DNA from 3 places in the Peribacillus sp. NJ11 genome. Region 2 is predicted to be linked to each of the others. Evidence: riboswitches for the same ligand, from Rfam matches in the RefSeq annotation. Region 2 holds a riboswitch; each other region holds the start of a gene.
What was found. Region 2 has a riboswitch for thiamine pyrophosphate ahead of tenA (thiaminase II). Riboswitches for the same ligand answer to the same signal wherever they lie in the genome.
Positions count from the first base shown of each region.

Region 1: linked by a shared signal. The riboswitch ahead of thiC (phosphomethylpyrimidine synthase ThiC) and the one ahead of tenA (thiaminase II) in region 2 are both predicted to bind thiamine pyrophosphate.
Region 3: linked by a shared signal. The riboswitch ahead of thiT (energy-coupled thiamine transporter ThiT) and the one ahead of tenA (thiaminase II) in region 2 are both predicted to bind thiamine pyrophosphate.

Region 1 covers NZ_JAUCFO010000001.1:311,776-315,523, forward strand. The annotation lists gene thiC (phosphomethylpyrimidine synthase ThiC) at 1-1,323, opposite strand, end outside; TPP riboswitch at 1,457-1,571, opposite strand; gene QUF86_RS01510 (HAD family hydrolase) at 1,682-2,464, opposite strand; gene QUF86_RS01515 (histidine phosphatase family protein) at 2,648-3,181, opposite strand; gene QUF86_RS01520 (hypothetical protein) at 3,579-3,748, opposite strand, start outside.
Region 2 covers NZ_JAUCFO010000001.1:5,207,644-5,211,391, forward strand. The annotation lists gene QUF86_RS25445 (DUF459 domain-containing protein) at 1-423, opposite strand, end outside; gene QUF86_RS25450 (GNAT family N-acetyltransferase) at 639-1,145, shown strand; gene QUF86_RS25455 (aspartyl-phosphate phosphatase Spo0E family protein) at 1,219-1,413, opposite strand; gene QUF86_RS25460 (Fur-regulated basic protein FbpA) at 1,674-1,886, opposite strand; SAM riboswitch class I at 2,040-2,144, opposite strand; TPP riboswitch at 2,304-2,408, shown strand; gene tenA (thiaminase II) at 2,505-3,194, shown strand; gene thiW (energy coupling factor transporter S component ThiW) at 3,207-3,728, shown strand; gene thiD (bifunctional hydroxymethylpyrimidine kinase/phosphomethylpyrimidine kinase) at 3,697-3,748, shown strand, end outside.
Region 3 covers NZ_JAUCFO010000001.1:21,502-25,249, forward strand. The annotation lists gene QUF86_RS00110 (transglycosylase domain-containing protein) at 1-751, opposite strand, end outside; gene QUF86_RS00115 (universal stress protein) at 1,052-1,573, shown strand; gene thiT (energy-coupled thiamine transporter ThiT) at 1,655-2,233, opposite strand; TPP riboswitch at 2,338-2,440, opposite strand; gene QUF86_RS00125 (cation diffusion facilitator family transporter) at 2,688-3,572, shown strand.

The DNA of each region.
Region 1 (3,748 bases), 4.9 Mb from region 2:
AATTGCAGAAGTAATATGATCGTATCCAGGTGCTATATCCGTTGTTAATGGTCCTAGAGTATAGAATGGTGCTTCTTGACATACTTCCAGCTGCTTATCCATATTTTCTTTAATCAAATGCATAGGTACGTGACCGGGTCCCTCAACCATGACTTGAACATCGTGCTTCCATGCAATCTTCGTCAGTTCCCCCAATGTTTCCAATTCAGCAAATTGAGCCTCATCGTTTGCATCTGCAATGGATCCAGGCCGGAGGCCGTCGCCTAATGAGAAAGAGACATCATATGCCTTCATGATTTCACAAATCTCTTCAAAGTGAGTATAGAGAAAGCTTTCTTGGTGGTGGGCCAAGCACCATTGTGCCATGATGGAGCCCCCTCGGGAAACAATTCCCGTAACTCGCTTTGCTGTTAAAGGGATATATCGCAAAAGCACACCAGCGTGTATGGTAAAGTAATCGACACCTTGCTCGGCCTGCTCGATTAATGTATCCCTAAAAACTTCCCAATTTAAATCTTCCGCGACTCCATTCACTTTTTCCAATGCTTGATATATCGGAACAGTTCCAACTGGCACAGGTGAATTCCTGATAATCCATTCCCGGGTCGTGTGAATATTCTTTCCGGTGGAAAGATCCATTATGTTGTCGGCTCCCCAACGTGTAGCCCAAGTCATTTTTTCCACTTCATCTTCAATCGATGAACTAACAGCTGAATTTCCGATATTCGCATTTATTTTCACATGAAAATTCCGTCCGATGATCATGGGCTCACTTTCAGGATGGTTAATATTTGCCGGAATGATCGCCCGTCCGCTAGCTACCTCTTCTCTTACAAACTCAGGGGCAACATTTTCCCTGATCGAAATGAATTCCATTTCTGGGGTAACGATACCTTTACGGGCATAATGGAGCTGCGTTACGTTTTGCCCTTCCATCGCACGCAATGGTTTTCTTTTCAATCCCGGAAATATTTCGACTTTGGATTGTGAATCCACTTTTCTATACCCATTATCTTCTGGTTTTATTTCACGTCCTTCATACTCTTCAACGTCTTCCCGTTCCATGACCCAGTTGCGTCTAATCGGGGCAAGACCTTTATGAATATCAATGGGATATTCTGAATCCGTATAGAAACCGCTTGTGTCATAAACTCGTAAAGGCGGATTCTCCTCTTCCCCGAATGCCCCTGTAGTCGGACTTAGCTTAATTTCACGCATAGGTACTTTAATATCAGGTCTAGATCCCTCAACATACACTTTTTTACTCCCAGCAAAACTGGACATAATTGAAACGTTCATGTCATTTACTGAATTACTCATGATTTCATTTCTCCTTTTTAAGTTCATTTAAAAAGGACAAAATCCAATCCATTTCGCACGAAAAAGCCAGGTCTCATATTTAAGACCCGGCTAACGTTAGTATGACTACAGAAATGACCAATTGAAATGGTCATTGTTTAGTAGATTCTAACTTCCCCACGCTGGTATGAACCAGATCAGGTCCTGAGGGTTAAGAAGCTTAAGCGCTTCTCTCTCAGCCCAACTTTTATTGGACACCCCTAGTCTAAATAAATTAATTGATTACAGGGTAACTATATATCACCCTTTTCATTCTGTATATAATTTGAAAGACCTAATATTTTATTCAAACTCTCCAAAATTCGTTACTTGAAGAGTAATTTTACAGGCTCTCAAGGATTGGGAAAAGCTCCTCTAAATGCTTGATTTCATAGGTTGGAAGCACCTCATTCCGTTCCTTATCATGGCGATTTATCCAAACGGACTTTATGCCTACCCGTGACGCTCCAAGGATATCCGTCATTAAATTATCGCCCACCATCAATACTTCATCCTTATCCAGCTCCATGATTTCCAAAGCATGCTCAAAAATGGAGGCATCCGGTTTACCTCTTCCAAACGCACCTGAAATGACGATTTGGTCGAAATAAGGAACTAGTTCAGGCGTAATTTCAAGTTTGGTATTTTGCAGTTCAGGAGACCCGTTCGTAAGCAATAGCAATTTGTACTTCCCTTTTAATTCATCTAACACACGGAATGATTCTTCATAAATAAATGGCTTTTTACGTCTCTCGGCCGGGAAACGTTCTGCCAGTTCAAGCCCAAATTCCGGGTCATCGATCCCTAATGCCTTCAAGCCTCTCGTCCAAGCTTCTTTCCGATAAGCCGGTGCAATCCCGGCCATCTTCCGGAATTCATCATGATCATCCTGAAAATTTCCCCATAGCCCCTCAAATGGGTTGATACCGATCATTTGAGTAAATGCATATGTGTCGTAAGAAGAATAAAGCTCACGCGCTTCCTTCCGCACAGCTTCTTCAAACTCGTCGACATTCAAATCATATTTCTCCTTAGCCACTTCGCATGTAGAAACAAAAGCCTCTTTTACACTTTTCTGATCCCATAGTAATGTATCATCTAAATCAAAAAAAACTGCCTTCACCAAAATGTCCACCCTCTTTCCCTATTATTGAATTCGTAAAAATTACACTATTACAATAATAAACCACAACCAATGGAAAAAGAATAATTATTCGGAAAATCCCTGCATCTTTCTTAAAATCAGCAAAATGTATGATGGACATCAGACTTACCTTTTCTGATGGAAAACCCTATATTTCTTCACTTATCATCTTTCGAATACATACAGCTTTCCATTACTTGCAATCTTGAATTTTGGACCGGTGAACCCCCGTCGGATCAACTCTTTCCTCATATATATCATGAGGGCGGCATGACTCACGATCAGAACATCCCTATCCCCCTTTGTAAAGATTTCATCCAATACTTTATTGATCCTTTGTTCAGCGATCTTAATTTCCGCCCTTGTCTGCCTGTTGAACATCGAGCAGCATCGAATCCAGATGGCCCAAAGGATGAACGGCAGCTTCACTTTTCCTTTAAGAGGGGGAGAAGGTATTTCCCGCAGCTCCTCCATCCGATGAACCTTACCTGGATAGATATGTTCCGCTGTCTTGACAGCTCTCGACATATCACTGCAATAACATTCCTGCCATTCCTCCACGCCAAATAAAGTCGTTCCATAAATAATATCCGCTGCATCATAGTCCTCAAACCATTGCTTCATATCATCCGCCGTCACAGATTTCCCAGTAGGGAATTCATGTGCAACCTTAAAATGCCGTACCAAACCAATTTTCATATATTCTCCTTTTTATCTTTTTAAATATAAGTTTCTTTTTGGCTTATCAATAGTTATGTAAAATTATACAAAAACAGGTATGTGAAAACCATGAACCATACTGAATTGCACTTGCGAGTATGTGTTTTTAACAATCTTACAGATTCGATCACTGCTGAAAATGGTCCTGCAGAAGTGGTCCCGTCACATGCTATAACCAAGCGTTTATCCCTATGCTTTTTTAATACCCTTTCTTCACTTTAACTAACAAACGTAAAAAACAAGAAACGACTTTCCCTTACGAGTTCATGGAAGATGTGACAGGAGTAGTAGCAATTATTAAAGGGAAAAATATCATGGCCAGACTCTATCTGAAATTATCAAAAAAGAGAAAGCATTTTGCCTTCTCCATATGTCGTTACCCTATGAATTGAAGTTCTGTTATCGTACATCTCTTCCTGAATTTATATTTCCCGCTCAAATCACTGAATTGATAATCATTGAGGGATTTTCCCAATTGTTCCTTTAGCTTATCCAAAGTGATGGATTCCTCCACTGTCTCTTTCCAATTTTCATTTCCGATTAACT
Region 2 (3,748 bases):
AATCTTATCCAGATGGTTGATATACTCCCGTTTACCATCATCGATTTTTCGGTCACTTATTTTCTCCAAGTTCCCGCCGTTACTATTGATCAAGTCATTCGTTCCAATATAAACGATGAAAGTATCGGCTTTATCAAGTTTCGTTTTAATGCGGTAATCATCAAGCTGCTTCATTACCCCATCCGTTTCCTGACCTTTTATACCGTAATTCCAAAAACTCACTTTTTGTTCCGATTCCGGATTATTCAATTCATCATCCAGACCGTCTACATATCCTTCCCCGTCCTTATCCCCTTTTCCATAGGTTAACGAATCTCCAAAAGCCATCACCCTTTGTACATCTTTCGCTTCCGAGGCTTGAAATTTATATGCAGCGAAACATATTATTAGTACAATAATTAATAAACCTGCTATTTTTTTCATTTGCTTCTCCTTTTGTCTATTTACTATGAAGTATTTAATCTTTTAAATACCCAAAAATCTGTAGTCCTAACATATAAAATGAATTGTCAGATAAAGAGCAAAGGGTGTATGATAGTATAAAACTTTCAATGGATTGGGTTTCATTCACCGTCCCTTAATAAAAAACCGGCGATACCCTTTATTCTGGAGATAGAATATAGATAGGAGTTTAAATCATGGAAGAGCACATAGAGTTTAGAAAGGCAGAACTATCGGACTTACCCAGGATCGTTGAAATATATAATTCGACAATTGCTTCAAGAATGGTCACGGCGGATACGGAACCTGTATCCGTACAATCGAGGGTTAAATGGTTTGAGGAACATGATTCAGAAAGTCGACCGCTATTTATCATTACTATAGAAGGGGAAACTGCTGGATGGATGAGCTTTCAATCGTTCTATGGGCGGCCGGCCTATAATTCCACGGCTGAAATCAGCATTTATATTGATGATTATTTCCGGGGAAAAGGAATCGGACAAATTTCGATTCAAAAGGCAATTGATGTGAGCCCAAAATTAGGGGTGAAGACTCTATTAGGTTTCATTTTTGCCCACAATGCACCAAGCCTGAAGCTTTTTTCCAAATTCGGGTTTGAAAAATGGGCACATTTACCTCAAGTTGCCGAGCTGGATGGCATTGAACGGGATTTGATCATTCTTGGTAAACGTGTCGATATTTAAATATATTTATTTAAAAGCTATTGCCTTGTGTAGTAGCTTTTTTCTCTGATTAAACGAGGACGAAATAGTGAATTTAGAAATACCTATATACTCTCTGGAGGGAAAAATATTCAGATTCTCTTTTATTTGTCAACGCATTTAACAGCGCATCCAATTCTTGACTTGCTTGAACAGTTAGAAGACTTGTAAAACCATAAACTGCTGCCAATTTGATCATTTCCTCTCTCTTTTCTTCTACTTTTTCTATAGTTACCTTCCGGCAAATCATATAAACACCTCCTAATTTTTCAATATTTTTACACTTTCATCATAATGAAACTCGTAGTTAAAATCAACTATTTTCCGGAAATTAAATGTGTTATTTCATAGGTTAAATGTGACAAAAAGCCTATTTCAGTCTCTAATTATGTATATTTTGTGACATCCTATATATAAACCTAAATAAAAAAAGCATCCACAAGTGTGATACATTGCGAATGCTTACATCATATCCCTATCCCACGAACCCAAAATATAGTCTATCGCTTACTATGTCATCCATTCCGAAGGAGACTCGTTATTAGGTCTATTTATAACAATCTTATATTCATCTTCAAGTACTTTTAACGGGGCATCGTAAAGGTGCCTTTCATCAGAGGTTTTGTATACTCCATTGGCCAATAACTCTTCAATAAGCTTTGCCTTCCTCTGTTCAATCCTCTTAAATAATTCCGCCATGTAAATGGCTCCTTTCCTAGTCATCATAAAGCCTGCTTCTAGTTGAGCTAAACTGTATTAACTGGTTTGATTTTCACCAAATTATATATACCTTTATTATTATGTCACTAAACGTTATTCCGCAAAAATAAAAGCCTCTTCTAATTCAAGAAGAGGCTGACAGTGTCCGTACGGCTCTTCTTATCTTCCAAGCATATGCTTGTTGGATTTAGCACAGTTCCCAAAATGGGTCTGCTGCCGAGGTTTCTTTGGGCCAAGTCCCTCCACCTCTCTGGATAAGAATTCAATATATAATTGATGTAGACATGATTTTATCCCAATAATCATCAAAAGTCAATTACCTGGATCTCCCTTTTTTCCTGAGCCATAAAGGATTCCCTCTTTCAAATACGGGTTGCATTTTCTTGTCTTTCTGATATGATGTCAGTAATTACATACAATTCACACCACTAGGGGAGTCTTTTTTAAGACTGAGATGGAATTAGTTCCGGACCCTTTGAACCTGAACCGGCTCATACCGGCGGAGGGAAGTGGATGATATCGTCCATTTACAGACTTTATCCATCTACCCCGTTCCGTATTCAGGAGCGGGGTTTTTTATTGGGTGTAAACAGGGGGATCCATTCTAAAGGAGGATGAACAATGGAGAATACTAAATTAGAAACATTCAGTGATAGACTTCATGGACGGGCAAAAGAGATTTGGAAAAGGAACCATTCACATCCCTTTGTCCAGGCAATTGGAAACGGCACACTTCCTGAAAAGAAATTTGCCTATTACCTGAAGCAGGACTATATCTATCTCATGGATTATTCCAAGCTCTTTGCTTTAGGTGTCATCAAAGCTCATAATATCGAAACCATGGCAAAGTTTGCGAGTATTTTAAATGAAACCCTTCAAGTTGAAATGGATATCCATCGGCATTATGCTTCAGAATTCGGAATCAGCTCCAAGGAATTGGAAGATACAGAACCCACACCAACCACTCTAGCCTATACGGGTTACATGCTAAATGCAGCTCAGCATGGGACTTTGGCAGACCTGATAGCCTGTCTCCTGCCATGTGCTTGGGATTATTATGAGATCGGTTTGCTATTGAAAGAACAAAATGGTGAAGCATTGGAAAACAATCGCTACTCTGATTGGATAAGGTCATATTCATCTCCTGAATTCGGTGAAGCACACAAGTGGCTGATTGCTTTGTTGGAAGAATTAACTGAAGGCATGCCCGAAAAGGAACTTCTTAGATTAGAAAAGCACTTTTTGGTGACTTCCCGATATGAATATTTATTCTGGGATATGGTTCAAAATGAGCAGGATTGGCCACTGTAGGTCGTTGATATGATGAATCCAATCAAGAAATTGACATTGACCGCCATGATTACGGCTATAACGACTTTAACCAGTTCATTTATTTTCATCCCTGCCGGATTTGCAAAAGTCTTTCCTATTCAACATCTGGCAAATGTCCTGACAGCCGTATTATTGGGACCTGCTTATGCGGTAACACAAGCTTTTTTAGTTTCCATCATTAGAAACATGTCTGGTACCGGTTCAATTTTCGCCTTTCCTGGCAGCATGATCGGTGCACTTTTGGCTGCCGTCGTATATCGAAAAACACAAAGCTTAAAATTCGCTTGTTTAGGGGAAGTGATCGGGACCGGCATTTTCGGTTCCCTAGCCTGTTATCCACTTGCAATCCTCCTATTGGGAGAAAAAGCTGCTCTTTTTGGTTTTTTACCAGCTTTTATGCTTAGTTCATTCGCAGGTGCGATTTTAGCTTTCATATTACTTAAAATACTTCTAAAAAATAATTATATGAAGGGGTTTTTTTATGAAAACAGCATTAACCATCGCAGGCTCTGATTCAGGGGGCGGTGCTGGAA
Region 3 (3,748 bases), 5.2 Mb from region 2:
TTGCGGCTGCTTCTTCATCTTTCGTCAAATAACCATGTTCCGCCATTCTGGAAAGAACCAAATCACGCCGCTTCACTGCTCCGTCCAAATTCTTATATGGATCAAGTTTGGATGGTAGATTAATGACACCCGCCAGCAAGGCTCCCTCGGCAACGGTCAATTCAGAGACCTCTTTGGAAAAATAAATATTTGCAGCCTTTTTGATTCCCCATGCCCCATGGCCAAAATAAACTTGATTCAAATACATTTCCAGAATTTCATCTTTCGTATATTGATTTTCAACTTCCTGGGCTAGAAAAAACTCTCCTATCTTCCTCTTCAATGTTCGATCCGATTCCAGCATCGTGATTTTCACAAGCTGCTGGGTGAGCGTGCTCCCGCCTTCAACAACACTTCCAGCCTTCGCATTTTTAACCAAGGCTCGCAAGATCCCTTGATAATCTATACCGTGATGTTCATAAAAACGGTGATCCTCAATGGAAACCACCGCTTGTTTCATATGTTCCGGTATTTCATCTATCGCAACACCTTCGGATTTATTTGCCGTGATCGTACTGGCAAGATTCCCATCCAGATCATAGATTCCTGTCGGTTGCTGAAGATTATTTTCAAGATGGCTTATATCTGCACCCTGCCTGAAATACAAGAGTGAACCGGCGCCTAAAACCACAATCGCCAATATTATAATTAGAACTAATTTCACTAACCCTCTCATTTGTACCCCCATTTTCCCATCTGCGACATGTTTCATTAAAAATATTTTACCCTTTTTATTAAAGAAAACTCGTCGATTGACTAAAAGGCTGCAGCTCAGTCGCTTTTTCTTTTAGCACTATACTCGCGTACCGGCTTCCTTGCTGATGATATTCCTTCCGAATGAAAAATAAAGCACGCCAACTAATTGAAGGACCAGGATTTCATCCAACCATTTTAACAATGCTCGTATCTATCCTTTACCCGTAATTGGCGATCTATATACCAATTAAAGGCGTGAAGCCATTTAAAAGTGGGTATAACACCTTAAAGACTTATAAATGGGAGAGATGATATTATGAAAGACGTAAAAAATATTGTCGTCGCTTTTGATGGAAATGAAGAGAGTACACAGGCCGTGGAATATGGAGCAACAATCAAAAAGGCCTTTCCTGAAGCTGAGCTGACCGTAGTCCATGTCCTAAATGATAAGGTTGAACAGAGTATCATGGGAAACGTCACAGCTCCTGGATTCGTACCCGCTGCAGGATTTTATGTCGATCCCGTTCAGACACATCCCGTCGTTGAAGTTGAACAGCGAGAACAAAAGGTAATTGACACCCCTTCCCCCATCGAGAATAGTGTTCGGAACGCAGAAAGTAATACGTTGAGATTGCTAAGTGAATGTCAAGTCAAGGGGAAATTCGAGATATTGGAAGGACATGCGCCAGATAGCATATGTGAATATGCAGAAAGAACTGCGGCCGACCTCATCGTCGTCGGCAATAGCTCTAAAAGCGGTTTGGAAAAATTCTTTCTGGGAAGTACAAGTAGTTCAATTGCGAAAAACGCCCCCTGTTCGGTATTCATTGCAAAATGAGATTGAGCCAGTTCGCCCTGTACGTATCGTTTGGTCATTCTCCGAAAAAAAGCCGGATTCTTGTAGAATCCGGCTTTCTTGTTAATAGGCTTTTTTCAGTAATACATTTGAAGCTGCCGAATATAACATCATCACCACAATGGCCGATAAAATAAAACTGATCAGCATATAAGTCCCATTATAAATGAATGAATAAACCGCTACTGGCTGTCCTTTTGGCGCTGCAGATCCAAAAAACACGATTCCAGAAGTGAAATGACAGAGAAACCTCAGGAAGCTGCCCAAAAACATGCCACCAATCCCGTATAATTTCGCTTTGGAACGCTTTTCCTCTTTATAGCTGTTTACAAACTTGTTCATGAATACACCGGATATCCCGACAACCATAAAGGCAAGATAATAATCAATGAAGCCTTGAATCGGTGTTCCGATCCATGCTGTACCACTTACAATCTGCAATAGTCCAAGTAACAATCCGGCTAACATCCCACCTTTTATGCCCCAACGATATGCCATCAGAAAAATAGGTACCATGGCTATTGAAATCGAACCCCCTTGAGGCCAGATTCTTGAAAAAATGAATCCAGAGACCATATCCAGTAATAAAGCCAATGAAGCAAAAATGGCGACCTCTGTCATGAATAACGTTTTATTTTTCATCATGCCACTCCTTTCTCCAAAAATGAAAAAGTGTCCATGAGTTCCCCCTGCCAATTTTGCGCAAAAAAAGCAACACCGGGGCGGTAATGGATGCCCAGTATTGCTTGTATCCAAAACCACATCCCTACGCTAGTGCTAACTATCAGGTTCATAGGGTCTGAACTCAACCGTTCACTCTCAGCCTTTTTGGCTCCCCTTGTGGAAGTATTTATTTTTCGATCCTCGGTTAGAATATACTACTAGTTTCTTTAATTGACAACTAAAGAAATTGTATATGTCAACAACTTGTCATTCCCATTTTATGGAGATATTCTTTCTTATAAACAACTTCTTTACATACCTTCAATACATCTGCAATTAACCAAGTTAGATGGTTAAATACGACAATTTTTCTATAGACTCACTAAGGTTTGTTTTGATATCTTTATTAAGCCTAATTTACATTGGGGAGGGAATGGACATGGATAAACATTCGATTTCAGCTGAAAAAGGCGCCTACATAAGCATCGCCGCTTACATATTCTTGTCTGCCCTTAAATTGTCATTTGGTTATTTCGGTGATTCTAAAGGACTTTGGGCAGATGGTTTAAATAATACGACCGATATCATCGCTTCCATAGCCGTATTGATTGGTTTGAAAATTTCGAAGAGACCTCCAGATGATAATCATTCATATGGACATTTACGGGCGGAAACCGTAGCCTCGTTGGTAGCTGCCTTCATCATGATCACCGTAGGCCTGCAGGTTGTATTCAGTGCTATAGAATCCTTCTTCCAGCAAGATTCAACAACCGTTCCCAATATGCTTACCGGTTATGTCGCCCTATTCTCTGCAATCTTCATGTACGGAATCTACCGTTATAACTTAGCATTAAGTAAAAAGATCAACAGCTCTTCCATCTACGCCGTTGCACAGGATAATCGTTCCGATGCCCTTGTCAGTGTCGGTGCTTTCATTGGAATCATCGGTACTAAGATGGGAATCCCTTGGCTTGATGCAATAGCTGCAGCAGTCGTGGGGATCATCATATGCAAAACGGCCTGGGATATCTTTCGGGATGCCTCCATCTCTTTAACCGATGGTTTCGACGAGCAGCTCCTGCAAAAGATCGGACAAACCATTATATTGACAGAAGGTGTTAAAGACATGAGTGAAATTAAGGCCCGTATGCACGGAAGTGAAATCCTGCTCGAAACTACCGTTCATGTTAACCCTCTTTTGACCGTCATCCAAGGTCACGATATTACGGTTAAAATCGAAGAGAATCTTTTGAAGGAATATAATATCCAGCATGTGATCGTTCATATCGAACCATATACATTTCATAAAAAAAGGTAACCGTCATTAACTTTACGGATACCTTTTTTTATTATTAATTCATGTAATCACTGTAATAAAACTGTGTCAAAAAAGGTATTTATCGATTGATTGACGAATATTTATCCAATTGACACATGTTAAAAGAACTCTAATCTGTTATCATAAAAGCAAGATGTAATTATTTTAATATTTTG